3 regions of the Shewanella colwelliana genome follow, and region 1 is predicted to be linked to each of the others. Evidence: predicted binding sites of a transcription regulator. Region 1 holds the regulator's gene; each other region holds the start of a gene.
The links. Region 1 encodes sigma-54, which starts transcription at its own class of promoters, with help from an activator protein. Its sites were predicted from a motif close to GTTGGCACGNNNNTNGNNT; they were not measured.

Region 1 (6,012 bases):
TCACGGATCGCCCAGATTATGTCATCAATGATCTAAAAAGTGTGCAGTACAATGAACTGGGCCAGCTCAACAGCCGCGTATCAGCCAGCCACATGGAACACTATTCTGATAAGAATATGACCTATTTTACCCAACCGGTATACTTGGTCTATCCTGACGAAGGCAATGCACAGTGGCGTCTACGTTCGACAAAAGGCACCTTAGATAAAGCCAGTGGACGAGTGAAATTAGAAAATAATGTTATCATTGATGCCATTAGCCCTGAAGAGCCTATCCAAACGATAGAAACAACCTATCTAGAGTTAGATCTCAACACCATGATAATGACCTCTGATCGCACCATTCGGATCACTGGTAATGACTTTCTCATTACGGGCAAAGGCTTATATGCCGACCTTAATGCACAAAATGTAAGACTGACGAGTCAGGTAGAAGGAACATATGAAACTAAATAACCTTATTCTTGCCAGCATGCTGACACTCATTAGCTTCAGCAGTGCCGCCAAGGTCAACGACCTCATGCAAGAAGTTAAGATCTCTGCCGCTAGCCAAGAAGCTGACATCAAAAACAATCAGATTATTTTTAATGGTCCAGTTGAAGTCACCCAAGGTTCAATCAAGATCAAAGCCGATGAACTGCGCGCCTTTAGCAAAGAAAATAGCACTGGCCGAATCTTAGTCGCCACAGGTAATCCTGCCACCTACTCTCAAGTGATGGAAGATGGCCGCCCAGCTTCAGCTAGCGCCAAAGAGATCCGCTATGAGCTATCGACTCGCACCTTGACGTTGGTAGGCGATGCAACACTAGAGCAGGAAGGTAGCCAGGTCACAGGCAATCAAATTCGTTACAACATTGAACAACAGCAACTTATCGCAGAAAGTACTGGCAATGACCGAGTGATCACCATCATTCAACCGGAAAATTACCAAGAAGAGATAGATTCAGGCAATGAACAGCAGCCTGAAAAGCAGGAAAAGCAATGAGCGAAAAAACCTTAAAAGCGGTTAACTTAGCCAAGAGTTATAAAAGCCGTGCCGTGGTTCAAGATGTCAGTTTAACCGTTAAAACCGGCCAAATTGTCGGCCTACTCGGACCTAATGGTGCAGGCAAAACCACCACATTTTATATGGTGGTTGGTTTAGTCCAAAGTGATAAAGGGCGGATTTTTATTGATGAGGATGACCTCACTCTTGACCCTATGCACCTACGTGCGCGCAAAGGCATTGGTTACCTACCACAGGAAGCCAGTATTTTCCGTAAGCTTACCGTGCGTGACAACATCATGGCGGTGCTGCAAACGCGCAGCGAGCTCAATAATGATGAGCGCGAAGAGCAACTAGAGCACCTGCTTGAAGAGTTTCATATTACCCATATCAGAGACAGCTTAGGCATGGCCCTTTCTGGAGGCGAACGTCGCCGAGTTGAAATTGCACGCGCTCTGGCCGCTAACCCTAAATTTATTTTGCTAGATGAGCCGTTTGCGGGGGTTGACCCAATCTCGGTTATCGACATCAAAAAAATCATTGAACAGCTCAAAAACCGTGGACTGGGTGTGTTAATCACCGACCATAATGTACGAGAAACATTAGACGTGTGTGAAAAGGCCTATATCGTTAGCCATGGCAACTTAATCGCTGAAGGCACACCTGCAGAGATCTTGGATAACCAACAAGTGCGAGCGGTGTACTTAGGCGAACAATTCAAGCTATAGTTAATTTAGAAGCGCTATAACAAAGCGTATCTCCTTGACCAAAGCGGAGTATGGGTTACCCGCTTACCTCAAGGAATAATCAAGCTTTCTCATTTAAAAAATTAAAATCAAGGGAATAGCAGTACGATGAAAGCGTCACTTCAGCTCAAAATGGGTCAGCATTTAACCATGACTCCACAGTTACAGCAGGCGATTCGTCTGTTGCAATTGTCGTCACTGGAACTGCAACAAGAGATCCAACAAGCATTAGAATCTAATCCGTTACTCGAGTTAGATGAAGAGCAAGAGGGTGCCAACACCGAATCACAGCAAGATGACGGCGATAACTTTGATACTAACTACGATAACAAGATTGAAGTTGATTCCAGCCAAGATAATTCGAGTTTAGAGACGTCTGACGCCCTGACTCAAGATTCCATGCCCGATGAGTTGCCCGTAGATACCACTTGGGATGAGATGTATACCGCTTCCCCCAACTCAAGTTCTGGCGCAATGCGTGATGACGATATGCCTTTCCAAGGTGAAACTACCGAGGGCCTCTACGAACACTTAGAGTGGCAAAAAAATCTCACCCCTTTTTCAGACAATGACTTGGCCATCGCCACCGCAATTATTGACGCTATTGATGAGCGTGGATATCTCACCCAAAACTGTGATGATATTCTTGAAGCTATGGGCGACCCTGAAATAGAGCTCGATGAAGTTGAAGCAGTTTTAAAACGTGTGCAACACTTCGACCCCATAGGCGTAGCCGCTAGGGACTTAAGTGAATGCCTCACGATTCAGCTAACACAATACAGTAATGACACGCCACACATCGACAATGCAAGAATGCTTATCAGCGAACACTTAGACCTGATCGCAGGGCGTGATTTCCGCTTATTGATGCGCAAAACTAAGCTAAAAGAAGATGATCTGCGTGATGCAATTGCGCTGATTCAGACTCTGAATCCACGCCCAGGATTAGCCATTACAGCCAGTCGTGATGAGTACGTGATCCCAGATGTTACAGTGACCAAGAAAAAAGGCCGCTGGGTGGTTGAGCTAAATCCAGATAGTATGCCTAAAATTAATGTTAACCAGCATTATGCGGCAATGGCACGAAGTACCAAGAGCCAAGCTGACGGACAATTTATCCGTGGTCACCTTCAAGAAGCAAAGTGGTTTTTAAAGAGTCTAGAAAGCCGTAACGACACACTACTTAAAGTCACCAACTGCATCGTTGATTTCCAACAGGGTTTCTTTGAATTTGGTGAAGAAGCGATGAAGCCCATGGTGCTCAATGATATCGCCGAAGCGGTTGAAATGCATGAATCCACTATCTCGCGTGTGACCACCCAAAAATATATGCACACCCCACGCGGTATTTTTGAACTAAAATATTTCTTCTCCAGCCACGTTGGTACCGATGATGGTGGAGAATGCTCATCAACAGCGATACGCGCCTTTATTAAGAAGCTTGTTGCTGCTGAAAACCAGAAGAAACCATTAAGCGATAGCAAAATGGCACAATTATTGGCTGAACAAGGGATTAAGGTCGCTCGACGCACCATTGCTAAGTATCGAGAGGCGATGTTGATCCCGCCGTCGAATCAGCGCAAAAGTTTATAATCAACAACTGGAAACCGGAGGAGTAAATTTATGCAAATAAACCTGACTGGGCACCACATCGAGATAACCCAATCTCTACGGAACTATGTTGAAGAAAAATTTACAAAACTTGAACGACATTTCGATCAGATCAATAATGTCCACGTTGTATTAAATGTCGAAAAAATGCAGCAAAAAGTTGAAGCTAAGTTACGTCTCCGTGGTGGAGAAGTCTTCGCAACATCAGAACATTCGGATATGTACGCCGCAATAGACTCCCTGATAGACAAGTTAGATCGTCAGGTCATTAAACACAAAGAGAAGCTTACTAAACATTAACGATGGAACTTAGTACCATCCTGCAGCCGGAGTGCACTACCTGCGCGACCCCGGGCAGTAAGAAAAAGGTACTGGAACTTATCAGCGACTTAGCCGCTGTCCAGTACCCGACCCTCTCCTCTCAAGAGATATTTGAAAGCCTTCTGGCGAGAGAAAAAATGGGCAGCACAGGTATAGGTAATGGTATCGCGATTCCCCATGGGCGACTCTCAAGTATAGAGCAACCAGTGGCTGTTCTCGTAAAATGTGCTGAACCTATTGCATTTGATGCAATAGATAATCAGCCAGTCGATATCCTTTTTGCATTACTGGTGCCCGCAGATCAATGCGAGCAACATCTTAGTACTTTGGCCGCCATGGCTGAAAAGCTCAATGATAAAGCCATCATGAAGCAGCTAAGAAAAACCCAGGATGAGGCAGAACTCTATCAGGTGATCACTCAATGAAGTTGGTTATGGTGTCCGGCCGATCAGGCTCGGGAAAGTCAGTTGCACTAAGGGTCCTTGAAGATCTTGGGTATTACTGTGTTGATAATTTACCTTTGCAGATGGTGGAGTCATTACTAAACCAGCTAAAAGGCAGCAATGAGTTAGTCGCCATTAGCGTCGATGTTCGTAATATGCCGAGCGGTGATATTCAACTCGAAAAGCAGTTGGCTAACTTGCCTAAAGACACCAAACTACTGAGCTTTTTTCTCAACTCATCTGACGATGTGTTGCTCAAGCGTTACAGTGAAACTCGGCGTCTTCATCCGCTTTCTCGCTCAAAAGTTTCTCTTAAAGAAGCTATTCAGCTTGAAGGTAAGATGCTTGAACCTATCGCTAAGCTCGTTGACCATTACATTGATACCTCTACGCTCAATATTTATGATCTCAGCGACAAAGTACGCGAGATCTTACTTGGCACCGTAGATAAAGAGTTAGTGATCAATTTTGAGTCGTTCGGCTTCAAATACGGAATGCCCAGTGAAGCTGACTTCATGTTTGATGCGCGCTTCTTACCTAATCCACATTGGGAAGCAGAGTTAAGACCACTCACAGGTCTAGACGAACCCGTGCAACTGTTTTTAAGCCAACAACCCTTAGTGAGTAAGTTTATTTGGCAGATAGAAAATCTGTTAGAAACTTGGTTGCCTCATCTTGAACGCAACAATCGCAGTTACCTCACAATTGCCATTGGTTGTACTGGCGGTCAACATCGCTCGGTCTATGTCACCGATCAATTAGCGAAACTTTTCAGCAAGAGTAAACACAAGGTTCAGGCGCGCCATCGAGAATTAAAAAATGGCTAAACTTGAGCGTCAGCTGACAATCTGTAATAAGTTGGGGCTTCATGCCCGTGCCGCCACGAAACTGGCGGTACTTGCCGCAAAATTTGATGCGCAAGTGACTCTGATTCAGGGCGATAAAACAGCGTCAGCGGCGAGTGTTTTAGGCTTGCTGATGCTTGAAACCGGCATGGGTAAAACCATCACCCTGATTAGCGAAGGCAAAGATGCCCAAGCGGCATTGGATGCCATCAGCTCGCTTATCGATGCCAAATTTGATGAAGCTGTATAATCATCACCCAATAAAACCCACAGTAGCCATTACCATTAGCTAGAATCAAATACCCCGTTCATCTAGGGAGGAGCTATGCCGATCGAAGTGTTAGACAGTGATACAAGTGATCAACGTCTAAATCAGCTTACTCAAGCCCTAAGCAGTGGGATGTTTGTCCATGTGCGCAGTATGTTGCACGACATGGCAGCCTCAGATATTGCTTTCATCTTAGAGTCATCACCACCGAGAACACGACAAGTGTTATGGCAGCTGATTGACCAAGAGCATACTGGTGAGATCCTTGACGAATTAGGCGAAGAGCTCAAAGATAATCTGATTAGGCAGATGAGTCCCGAGCGCGTAGCTAAAGCCGCCGAAGGGATGGATACCGATGATCTAGCGTATATTCTGCGTAGCCTGCCAGACAGTGTATTTAACCAAGTATTGCAGTCAATGAGGTCCCAAGATAGAGCCAGAGTAGAACAAGCCCTCTCCTATCCCGACGACACCGCAGGCAGTATCATGAACACTGATACGGTGACACTACGCCCGGATGTCAACATAGATGTAATTCTGCGCTACCTGCGTATTCGTGGCGAGCTACCACAAGCAACAGATATGCTCTATGTCGTCGATAAAAGTGACTGTTTACTCGGTGGTGTGCGTATTGCCGATCTGCTGACCTGCGACCCAAATGCCTCGATTCGTGAGATCATGAATGACGACTTAGAGGGGATCCCAGTCGGCATGGATGACGGCGAAGTGGCGCAGCTATTCGAGCGCCATGACTGGTTGTCAGCCCCTGTTGTAGATGATGACACCAACAGACT
Region 2 (6,012 bases), on a different contig from region 1:
AACTAACACTAATAATTAATGCGAATAACACTGAGCGCTTTACGGCCTTCTTAAATGATGCAAACAGATCAACGAATTCTACTTGTCGGTAATCAATCAGAGCGAATTAATCGCTTATCGTGTGTATTCGAGTTTCTCGGTGAACAAGTTGAACTGCTTGCCGTTGATAAGCTTGAAGCACGAATTTCTAATACCCGATTTAGAGCGCTAGTCATTGCTCAAGAATCGCAATCGAAAGAACTCCTACTATCTATTGCTGCAAAGCTGCCATGGCAGCCCATTTTACTGCTTGGTGAACTGGGCGAGGGCAATGCGTCTAATATTTTAGGTCATATTGAGGAGCCACTCAATTATCCGCAATTGACCGAGTTATTGCACTTTTGCCAAGTATATGTTCAGGCAAAACGACCTGATGTACCTACCAGCGGTAACCAGACCAAACTGTTTAGAAGCCTTGTTGGCCGTAGTGATGGTATTGCTCAAGTCCGTCACCTTATCAACCAAGTTGCGACGTCAGATGCAACAGTTTTGGTATTGGGACAATCAGGAACGGGTAAAGAGGTTGTGGCAAGAAATATTCACTATATTTCAGAGCGCCGTGATGGACCTTTTATTCCGGTCAACTGTGGCGCAATTCCGGCAGAGCTGTTAGAAAGTGAACTCTTTGGTCATGAAAAAGGGTCGTTTACGGGAGCGATTAGTGCGCGTAAAGGACGTTTTGAACTCGCCGAAGGCGGTACGCTGTTTCTCGATGAGATCGGTGATATGCCTCTGCAGATGCAAGTTAAATTACTACGAGTATTGCAAGAGCGTGTCTTTGAGCGCGTTGGCGGTAGTAAAGCGATAAAAACCGACGTTCGTGTAATTGCTGCGACGCACCGAGAACTAGAAACCATGATCGCCGATGGTGAGTTTCGTGAAGATCTGTTTTATCGGTTGAATGTGTTTCCGATTGAAATGCCTGCGCTATGCGAGCGAAAAGATGATATTCCACTGTTGCTTCAAGAACTGGTCAGTCGCGTTTATAACGAAGGACGTGGCAAGGTTCGTTTTACCCAGAGAGCGATAGAGTCTCTTAAAGAACACTCATGGTCTGGCAATGTGCGTGAACTCTCTAATTTAGTTGAACGACTCACCATTCTTTATCCGGGTGGGCTGGTTGACGTTAATGATTTACCAATAAAATATCGCCATATTGATGTGCCTGAATATCAGGTACAAGTTAGTGAAGAGGAGCTTGAGCGAGACGCATTGGCTTCTATTTTTAGTGATGAAGTTCAAGTGGATATTCCTGAAAGTCGATTCCCGAGCGAATTGCCACCTGAAGGGGTTAACCTGAAGGATCTGCTTGCAGAACTTGAGATTGATATGATCAGGCAAGCGCTAGATCAACAAGATAACGTGGTTGCTAGAGCCGCTGAAATGTTGGGGATTCGCCGAACTACCTTGGTAGAGAAAATGCGTAAATATGGCATGAGTAAAGATTAACCGCGATATAATAGACTTTCTATGTGGCTCTATGGACAGAGCCTGTACCCACCAAATTAACTCATCTTACTGTTTTAAAATAGATAATTTTTGGCATTAAACCTGCATTGACTCCGTTAGCAGCAATTTATTGACGGAGTGGATATGTCCGCTAACCCCAAACTACATTTTCCTGATTTTGTGTCAGCTCAGCCTTTGGCAACCAACTCGGTCGCTAATGACGCGATGACGAGCAGAATGGAACACATTTTACAGGCAATGCCATCTGGCGTAGTGATCATCAATGGGGATGGTATTGTGACTGAAGCCAACCCAGTAGCCGTGCAACTGCTTGGCCAGCCATTGGCCGGTATGCGCTGGCTACAGATCATCAATCGTGCATTTTCTCCCCAGGATGATGATGGGCACGAAGTCTCTTTAAAGAATGGTCGCCGAGTTAAGTTGGCGATAACACCACTTACTCCAGAACCTGGACAGTTGATTGTGTTAACCGATCTGACAGAAACACGGTTATTGCAAAAGAATTTGTCACACCTACAACGTCTATCTGCACTGGGGAAAATGGTGGCAAGTCTTGCTCATCAAGTTCGAACACCATTAACCGCTGCGCTGCTATATGCTTCAAATCTTGGCAGCCCCAAGCTCTCTGGTGATGCACGCCAGCGCTTTCAAGGTAAACTCGTCGATCGGCTAAATGAGCTGTCAAGCCAAGTCGATGACATGCTTTTGATGGCTAAAGGACGACAGCAAGCTTTGTGTGATGTCGTTACCATGACTGATGTCATCAATACAGTGCAGGCCAATTGCGACCCCATTGCTTTGCAAAAAAAATGTCAGTTAACAATACAAAATAGTTCAACATTACCTTTTAAAGCTAACAGCGCAGCCTTGAGTTCAGCCATTAATAATCTGGTGATTAACAGTATGGAAGCAGGGGCTACTCAGGTATGGATATGTGCTAAAGATGATAGTCAGCAAATATGTTTTGAAGTGATTGATAACGGTAAAGGGTTAGACAAGGCGATGCAGGAGCAGGTACTTGAACCGTTTTTTACCACCAAAGCACAAGGAACGGGCCTTGGACTTGCCGTGGTGCAAACAGTTGTCGCTAATCATCATGGCAAGTTACAGCTAAATTGTATTAAAGGTAGAGGTTGCCGCGCATCATTTACATTGCCTGCGCTGGACGAAAACGTGATGGAGGTGTCCCATGTCTGAAGCAAAGCTACTGTTAGTTGAAGATGATGCTGCGCTGCGTGAGGCGTTGGTTGATACCTTGCTATTAGCCCAATATGAGTGTGTTGACGTTAACTCTGCCGAAGCCGCGATTATTGCACTTAAAGAGCATCAATTTGATATGGTGATCAGTGATGTGCAGATGGAGGGTATTGGTGGGCTCGGGCTTGTCAATTACCTACAGCAACATCATAGCCAACTGCCGATATTATTGATGACGGCATTTGCAACAATAGATAATGCAGTAAGCGCCATAAAACTGGGCGCGGTTGATTATTTAGCCAAGCCGTTTGCACCTGAAGTATTATTAAATCAGGTTTCACGTTATCTAAAACCCAAGTTGGTTCAGAACCAACCTATTGTAGCCGATGATAAGAGTTTGGCTTTATTGGGTCTTGCACAAAAGGTTGCAGCATCAGATGCATCAGTAATGATCCTAGGGCCAAGTGGTTCAGGTAAAGAGGTGTTAGCGCGTTATATTCATCAAAACAGCAGTCGAATTGATGGCCCATTTGTTGCCATAAACTGTGCTGCTATTCCTGAAAATATGCTTGAAGCGACGCTTTTTGGTTATGAAAAAGGTGCATTTACTGGGGCTTACCAAGCTTGCCCTGGGAAATTTGAACAGGCGCAAGGCGGAACATTATTACTCGATGAAATATCTGAAATGGATTTAGGTTTGCAAGCCAAGCTATTGCGGGTACTTCAAGAGCGAGAAGTTGAAAGGTTAGGTGGTCGAAAAACCATTAAGCTGGATGTGAGGGTGCTTGCGACATCGAATCGAGACTTGAAAGCGATAGTGTCGCAAGGAGAGTTTAGAGAAGATCTTTATTACCGTATTAACGTATTCCCGCTCACTTGGCCTGCACTTTATCAACGACCTGCAGATATTCTGCCGCTTGCACGTCACCTTGTTTTGCGTCATGCAGAGACGTCTGGGATGGCATCATCACCATTAATTGATGAGTCAGCCTGTCGACGTCTATTGACCCATCGCTGGCCAGGTAATGTACGTGAATTGGATAATGTGATTCAACGCGCACTCATTTTACAAACGGGCGAGTCGATTACTGCTAGTGATATTATTATCGATGCGCAGGATGTGATTTTAGATAAGGATTTATTGACCGAGGCTCAGCCTCCAGAGATGGATGGTTTGGGTGATGAACTTAAAGCCCAAGAGCATGTGATTATTCTTGAAACCTTGTCCCAATGTAACGGCAGTCGAAAGTTGGTCGCTGAGAAATTGGGGATCAGTGCGCGAACTCTTAGATACAAAATGGCTCGCATGCGTGACATTGGCATACAGATCCCTGCTTAGGGGCGATGAACACCAGATATGGTGCTCACCTCAACATTAGGGCGAATGGTTAATACCGTTCGCCGCTCTTTTTTACCTATCTAGACATCCCCAAAGTATTCCTCTCATTGATACAGTCAATTTGGCAAACATTTTGCATTACCCTATTTAACGAGTGAATTTCGTCAAATATTCGGCGACAGAGAGGTTAGTATGCAGATTGGTGCCAACTCATTATTACAAGAGATGCAAACGCTTAGCGGCGAAATAAAGCCTAATGGGCTCACATCTGGCATAACGCAGCAGGTCGCCAATACCAGTGGTAGTGATTTCGGCCAGTTGCTTTCCCAAGCCGTTGGCAGTGTCAATTCACTGCAAGCAAACTCTTCGTCTATGCAAACCAGACTCGATATGGGCGATACGCGAGTGACCCTGTCTGATACGGTCATTGCGCGTGAAAAAGCCAGTGTAGCATTTGAAGCGACAGTGCAGGTGCGTAACAAGCTGGTTGAAGCTTACAAAGAGATTATGAGTATGCCAGTTTAAGGCATGCCATTTTCAATGATTTTTAATGACACCATGATCAAGAAAAGCAGGTATCTATAGTGAGCACAGATATGGTAGTTGGAACAAATTCCACTGCAGGTGATATGTTAGCCGGTGGGGTTCAAGAGGAGCATAAGCCAAGAGGTAGTGCCTTTGGTGGTGTCGATATGCTACGCCAAGTGACTATGATATTGGCCTTAGCTATCTGTTTAGCCTTAGCGGTGTTCGTCATGTTGTGGGCACAAGAACCAGAGTATCGCCCATTAGGCAAGATGGATACGCAAGAGATGGTGCAAGTGCTCGACGTACTTGATAAAAACAAAGTGAAGTATCAAATTGAAGTTGATGTGCTCAAAGTACCCGAAGATCAATATCAACAAGTTAAAATGATGTTGAGTCGCGCTGGTATAGATAACAGTGCCGCCAAAAATGACTTCCTTACCCAAGATAGTGGCTTTGGTGTGAGTCAACGTATGGAGTCGGCGAGACTCAAACATAGCCAAGAGCAAAACTTGGCTCGTACCATAGAAGAGCTTAATAGTGTTAGTCGCGCTAAAGTTATTCTCGCCATCCCTAAAGAAAATGTGTTTGCTAGAAATCGTTCTAAGCCTAGTGCAACTGTGGTTATCAACACCCGCCGTGGTGGGTTAGGACAAGAAGAGGTCGATTCCATTGTCGATATTGTTGCATCGGCAGTCCATGGTTTAGAACCCACACGTGTGACGGTCACAGACTCAAATGGTCGTTTATTAAATTCTGGCAGTCAGGATGGTGTGTCGGCTAGAGCAAGACGTGAATTAGAACTTGTTCAACAAAAAGAAGCAGAGTACCGCAGCAAGATAGATTCCATTTTAATGCCAATCCTTGGGCCAGAGAATTTTACAGCCCAAGTTGATGTCAACATGGACTTCACCGCTGTTGAGCAAACAGCAAAGCGCTATAATCCCGATCTTCCAGCAGTGCGCAGTGAAATGACGGTGGAAAATAATTCTACGGGTTCATCGACTGGTGGTATTCCTGGGGCATTGAGCAATCAACCGCCAATGGAAGCCAACATCCCGCAAAATGCTACTGAAAACCAAGAAGCCAATACGAATCCAGGCTCCAGTCATAAAGAGGCGACTCGTAACTATGAACTGGATACTACAATTAGTCATACGCGCCAACAAATTGGTGTGGTCAGACGGGTGAGTGTCTCAGTGGCCGTTGATTTTAAAACGGGGGCCGCAGGTGAAGACGGTCAAGTATCACGTGTGGCGAGAACCGAACAAGAGATGGCAAATATACGCCGTTTATTAGAGGGGGCAGTTGGATTTAACACCCAACGTGGTGACATGATTGAAGTGGTCACTGTGCCATTTATGGACCAACTTATCGAGGAAGCGCCCGCCCCAGAACTTTGGGAACAGCCATGGTTCTGGCGAGCGATTAAGTTAGTCATG
Region 3 (6,012 bases), on a different contig from region 1:
GAGAGATTTTGGCTGGTTCGATTATTGCAATTGGCTCTTGGGCAAGCAAAGAGTGGCTGGCCAGTGTGGTGATTACGGCAATACTAAGTGTACTAAGTTGCTTCATCTAAAACCTCATATAAATACATGCTAAATGTAGGGTTATTAACTTGAAGCTAGTGTAGATTTTTTAACTGAGTACTTATAACGTATTGTTTAGATTGAGACTATCGCTATTTTGGATTGAGGTTATACGATTTAGATCACAGACAGGGGTTATCACTAAGGATAGGCTCATTGCAGTACCTCACGCTTATGGGGTAATGTGTGATATTGACCGCTTTATGGCTTTCGGTAGCGATAATCCCTAATCTTCTTATCAAGCAAATTGGCGCTATGGCTCATGAAGCGCTGACTCTTTTTTAGCCAACGTTTTGCCCATGAGTATTCTAGACTCAGCACTGCTAGCCCGATAGGGAGTAATAACCAAGCAGGCCCTGGTAAGACGATCAAAGCCGTACCTAACAGGGTTAATCCGCCTCCCACAATCGTAATAACTGTTTTTCGTAACATGTTTACCCCTTGTAATGCAGATATTAACTATACTTGTTGTGCATCATTTTTCCCCATATTGCGAATCAATATTTGTAACAAAAGGATTTATGGGTCAACGTTAGTTATAGTGTTGTGCTTTTTGAAAGAGCCTGCAGTATAAGTGGCAATGGTTCAATTGCTTGCTGGTGGAGTTAATTAGATTCTTAAAGAAGGATGGTTACTGTATCTCTTTTATGAAAGATGACTTTAAAAGTAAATAGAGGAATTAGACATAGTGAATGCTACTTTTACTGTCGATAGCAGATCTGTTTTGTGGATGATATTTTGCCTCATCACGAGTGGGCTATTGATGTTGGTAACAGCAATCCACAGTCGCGCTGACACCTTAGTATTATCGTCTTTAAATTGGCCGCCATATAGTGGTGAGACACTTAAAGGCGGCGGCGCAAGTGTTGTGGTCGCACGAGCCGCATTGAATGCCATGGGACATGAGTTGAAAGTCGATTACTATCCATGGAGTCGAACAATCCGCGTTGTTAATCGTGAAGATTCCATCTATATGGGCTATTTCCCCGAATACTACCATCCAACCGATCAGTTTGTTTTTTCCAGTTCCATGGGCGAAAGTCCCTTAGGGATAATAGAGCATCATCTGTTCCCTATGCAATGGTCCAGGATTACAGATCTTAACCGCTACACCTTAGGTGTCGTAAGGGATTACGTTAATACACTGGAGTTGGATGAGATGATCGACTCTGGCCGGCAACCAGTCGAAACGGTTAGTTCCGATGAACACAATATTCGAAAAGTAGCCACAGGGCGCATTCCTGGAGCTGTGATGGATCTCTATGTGTTTAACTATTTAGTGGCGCAACCACATTTAGTGGGGTTAGGCGAAAAACTGCAAATAAATAAGCAACTGCTTGATACAAAAAAGCTTTATGTGGCATTTAAAAATAGCGATGAGGGCATTAAGTGGCGTGAGATATATAACGAGGGTTTGGCGCGTATCGATATCAACCAGGTGGTCGATGAATATCTTAAGTCGCTATGAATGGCCGCGGTTGGCAGCCATTCATGTCGCGAATATTTTAAGCAATTAAGATTATGCTTTGGCTGTGATGGTTTGACCTATAGGCGTCAAGCTTAACAGCGCCAGTTTTAAATGCGCTATCCCAAACGGGATGCCTATAATGGTAACAAAACACGCTAACGCATGAGTGATATGCCCAATTGCCAACCAAACCCCAAAGAATAAGAACCACACAATATTACCGACTAAACCCAGTGGACCTGTGCCTATATCTTCCACACCTGTGAGTGCCTTTCGGTTAATATTATCCTGTCCAAAGGGCCAAAATGCCATCTCGCCAATGACGAAACAGGCTCGGCCAAACGGAATGCCTATAATACTAATGAAGCAAAGAAGTCCAGCTAGCCACCAAGCTAAGCCCATGACGAACCCGCCTAAAATAAACCACGCAATATTAAATATTAATCTTAGAATTGGCATATCAATTTCCTATTTCCCTTATCTACTTAAGTGATAAGCAGATAGCGTGCCAACTGTTAAGTTACTGATTATTTGTGTTATAATTGCTTTTTACGGATGAGCTATTGTTAAGGTGTGACATATTATGCCTAAAGTTAGTCAGATTGCTCATCGATCCATATACAGGGTAAAATGGCCGTCTCCTCTAAAGACGCTCAAGATAATGAAGTTAGCTAATACCCCGATCCATAGCATCAACGTTGACGGATATCGAGTTTTCGTTAAACGCGACGATCTGTTGCACCCCTATTTTTCTGGTAATAAAGCGCGCAAATTTGCCCATTTTTTGCAGCATGAGTTTGACGGCATATGTCGGCTGATTGGCTACGGCTCTCCTCAGGCTAATTCGCTCTATTCAATGTCAGCGTTAGCGCAACTAAAGGGTTGGCGTTTGGACTTTTATGTCGATCACATTGCCAGTCACCTACGTGATAATCCAAGTGGCAATTATTTGGGTGCGCTTAATAATGGCGCCAATATTATCGATTTAAGCTTATGCAGTGATCGGCAAGGGCGTGCTGCATTAGATTACATAGAGCAGGAGATCCTGCCCAATCAGCAAAATACTCTATTTGTGCCTGAAGGTGGTCGATGTGCTTATGCTGAGTTTGGCGTTCGGCGGTTAGCGATGGAATTGAACGAGTGGAAAAAACAACAAAATTTGGCAGAACTTACCGTTTTCCTTCCTTCTGGCACTGGTACTACAGCGTTATTTTTGCAAAAGAGCTTTTACGAACTTGCCTCCAGTATCAAAGTTGTCACCTGCGCTGTTGTTGGAGATTGTACTTATTTGAATGCTCAGTTTACCCAACTGTCAGCAAATCTATCCCATCACCCACATGTGGTCGCATTGGCAAAACGTTATCATTTTGGCAAGCTCTATCGAGAGTTTTATGATATTTGGAACAAAGTGAATAAAACGGGAATTACTTTTGAGTTGCTTTATGATCCACTAGGCTGGCTTAATTTAACCCATTACATGGCCGAGAATAGTCATGAAACTATTGTATATTTGCATCAGGGAGGCTTACTGGGCAATGAGTCGATGTTGCCAAGGTATCAGAGAAAGTATCCATTGAGTGGTAAAGCTGATTAATCTACCCGGCTCAGGTTAGTATCTGTGAAAGTGATACAACCTGAGACAAGTGATTTGCTGAGTCGTTGACAGATGATGTCAATCCTACTTGTTGCAACAGCAACCTTCGATACGGTGAGAGGAGGTGTATCGAATAGCGGTGGTTAGTTATTTATTGCTAGACAGCAACCATTTCATAAATTGAAGTGCTTCGACCCGCTTAGAAAATGTTTGCTTGTTTTTACCTAAACTATCGGTGAAAGCGATAGAAGATTTGTTCAAGGAAATAGAGGCAACGGGAAAATTAACCGTGATCTCATGTCCATTCATTTTGTACGACATAGGTCATACTCCTATAGTGTTGACTGTTTGCTTAACAGTTTAAATTCAATAATAAAATATCCTTAGCTTATGCAAAAGATGAGTTAAAAACATTTGAGATAACCCATTTCCCTTAAACTAATCATCAGCATTTCAATGGTGGCTGGCTTTGCTCTTTGTCTAGCCACCGAGATACTGGGATGTACACAGTAAATCATGGTTTTATGACAATGATATGACGTGTTAAGGGGACTGCTGGATTAGTTGGATGCGATGACAATGGTCTAGCGAAACAAGAATACAGGACAGGGAGTCTCAAACTTCCAGCCAGTATACCGACAAGCATTCGCTTGTCAAATAGTTTTGATGGGAGACTTATAAGGTTAGTGTTTTTGCGCAAATGCGTTGTTTAGTATCTTTTGTTATCTGTAATAAATGCTAGAATTCATAGGCTTTTGTTAATTTTTTGAGGCTAGGATGCATAACAAATTTTTTTTGGGGTGGGTTTTATTCCTATCAGCTTTTGCTTTGGTAGCTAATGCTGCTGAACCAACAAGTGTTGTACAAGCTTTGCAAAAGGCATCGACTGACACCACAGAACAAGAGTTTTTAGACGTTGAGCCACACAAGTATAATTATAAAGACGCACTCCGCCGCGACACGCCTCGCGGTGCCCTAGAAGGTTTCACTCAAGCGACCTATGAACAAGATTTTGAAACGGCGGCCAAATATCTCGATTTGAGGTACTTGCCAGACGGTTTGTCTGCTGACAAAGGTCCTGAATATGCACAAAAACTGCAGGCGATTATTGACCGGAACATGTGGATTGATTTGGAGCTTATTAGTGATACTCCACAAGGCGTCACAGGAGACCAATTACCGAGTTATCGAGATCTATTTGGTCGGGTCAAACTACAAAGTAGTGAAATAGCTCTTTATTTACAACGAGTGCCAGGCGCGAATGGATCGATTTGGAAAATTTCCAATGCAACGGTGGCTAAAGTGCCTCAGTTATATGGCAATTTGGGCTACGGGCCATTAACTGAGTGGTATATTGCACACCTTCCGGAAGGCCGAGTTTTTAAGGTCAATATATGGGAGTGGGCATTAATCGTGACCTACTTAGTGGTAGCATTTTGTATCATCATCCCAATTACATGGTTGTTTAAGATACTGATACTCCGTACAGAGTATCATTTAAAAACTGAACTCGCCTACATTGTTGCTGGTCCACTGCGCTTCTTTCTTGCTGTGATGGCTGTTAGAACCTGGCTAAGCCATGGCACCATATCTACTGCCGCGCTCGAAGCGATTGATACTGGCATTTTAACGCTCATCTCAATTATTTGGTTAGTCTGGTCAGGAATGGGGATAATCCAAGCTGGTCTTAAACAACGTATGCTCGACAAAGGACAAAAGCAGGGGGCATCACTTTTAAGACCGCTAACCAATTTTTTACGAGTAATTTTTGTTGTGCTCGCAGTGCTGGTGTGGCTTGAGCACCTTGGTTTTAACGCCAGTGCAATCATCGCTGGGATGGGGATTGGTGGCATTGCAATTGCGCTTGCTTCTAAGCAGTCAATTGAGAATTTCATTGGCACGATTACCTTATACTCCGCCGCGCCAATTAAGGTGGGTAATGTCTGTAAATTTGGTTCAATTAAAGGCACTGTTGAAGAGATTGGTCTGCGTTGCACACAGATAAGAACGCTAGACAGGACACTTATCCATGTACCTAATGCAAAGTTGGTCGAGATGGAAATTGAGAATATTTCTGAGCGGGAGAAAATTCGTTTTAAAGCAGATATCCGATTAGACTATTTGATGACCAATACCGAACAATTGAAGGCGATTATTAAAGACATTAAAGAGATGCTCGAGGCGCATGAGTTAGTGATGGATTCGCCATTAAGGGTGACATTTAAGGGCTTTGGTCTGCATGGGTTGCAGGTTAATATTTTTGCTTATGTTGGTACTAAGAGTTTGCCTACTTACCAAGTTGCTTCAGAAGAGCTTCATCTCGGTATTATGGATATCGTGATCAAACATGGATCTAGAATCATACCTGTGGCACCTGTAGCATTAAATACTAGTCAGTAATAAAGAGATTCGTCGACTGTGATTGAACAGTGATAAATAGCGTCAATAAAGGGCTATACTTGTTAAAGTTATAGCCCCCAAATACCCTGAAAATTTAGTGAGAAGTGTTATGGCCAGAGTGTTAGAAACGGTTGATCAGAGGACACAACTTGTCGGCGAAAATCGTTTGGAACTATTATTGTTTCGCATTAATGCGACACAATTGTTTGCCATAAATGTTTTTAAGGTTAAAGAGGTTGTTAAACTTCCGCCACTCAGCGCTTTACCTGGCAGCCACAGTAGCATAAAGGGCGTCGCCAATATTCGTGGAACCTCAATACCTGTGATTGATTTAAGAGCGGCCATCGGTTTTCAACCTAGGGTTGATGATGGCGATGCAAATTTGATCATTACTGAGTATAACCGAAGCATTCAGGGGTTTATGGTCGGG

Region 2: a site for sigma-54 is predicted at 4,166-4,184, ahead of fliE (flagellar hook-basal body complex protein FliE). Genes of this name have one in related genera too.
Region 3: a site for sigma-54 is predicted at 2,083-2,101, ahead of BEL05_RS19010 (YccF domain-containing protein). Genes of this name have one in related genera too.

The regions. Positions count from the first base shown of each region.
Region 1 is NZ_MCBT01000043.1:125,399-131,410, forward strand. Features, by position in the region: gene lptC (LPS export ABC transporter periplasmic protein LptC) at 1-455, shown strand, start outside; gene lptA (lipopolysaccharide transport periplasmic protein LptA) at 442-984, shown strand; gene lptB (LPS export ABC transporter ATP-binding protein) at 981-1,712, shown strand; gene BEL05_RS13600 (RNA polymerase factor sigma-54) at 1,839-3,323, shown strand; gene hpf (ribosome hibernation promoting factor) at 3,354-3,641, shown strand; gene ptsN (PTS IIA-like nitrogen regulatory protein PtsN) at 3,644-4,087, shown strand; gene rapZ (RNase adapter RapZ) at 4,084-4,932, shown strand; gene BEL05_RS13620 (HPr family phosphocarrier protein) at 4,925-5,200, shown strand; gene mgtE (magnesium transporter) at 5,276-6,012, shown strand, end outside.
Region 2 is NZ_MCBT01000018.1:133,740-139,751, reverse strand. Features, by position in the region: gene BEL05_RS07325 (sigma-54 dependent transcriptional regulator) at 55-1,488, shown strand; gene BEL05_RS07320 (sensor histidine kinase) at 1,633-2,706, shown strand; gene BEL05_RS07315 (sigma-54-dependent transcriptional regulator) at 2,699-4,045, shown strand; gene fliE (flagellar hook-basal body complex protein FliE) at 4,238-4,570, shown strand; gene fliF (flagellar basal-body MS-ring/collar protein FliF) at 4,642-6,012, shown strand, end outside.
Region 3 is NZ_MCBT01000048.1:272,606-278,617, forward strand. Features, by position in the region: gene BEL05_RS18995 (cytochrome-c peroxidase) at 1-106, opposite strand, end outside; gene BEL05_RS19000 (PGPGW domain-containing protein) at 322-552, opposite strand; gene BEL05_RS19005 (substrate-binding periplasmic protein) at 884-1,588, shown strand; gene BEL05_RS19010 (YccF domain-containing protein) at 1,640-2,047, opposite strand; gene BEL05_RS19015 (pyridoxal-phosphate dependent enzyme) at 2,250-3,182, shown strand; gene BEL05_RS20965 (hypothetical protein) at 3,330-3,503, opposite strand; gene BEL05_RS19020 (mechanosensitive ion channel family protein) at 3,960-5,582, shown strand; gene BEL05_RS19025 (chemotaxis protein CheV) at 5,692-6,012, shown strand, end outside.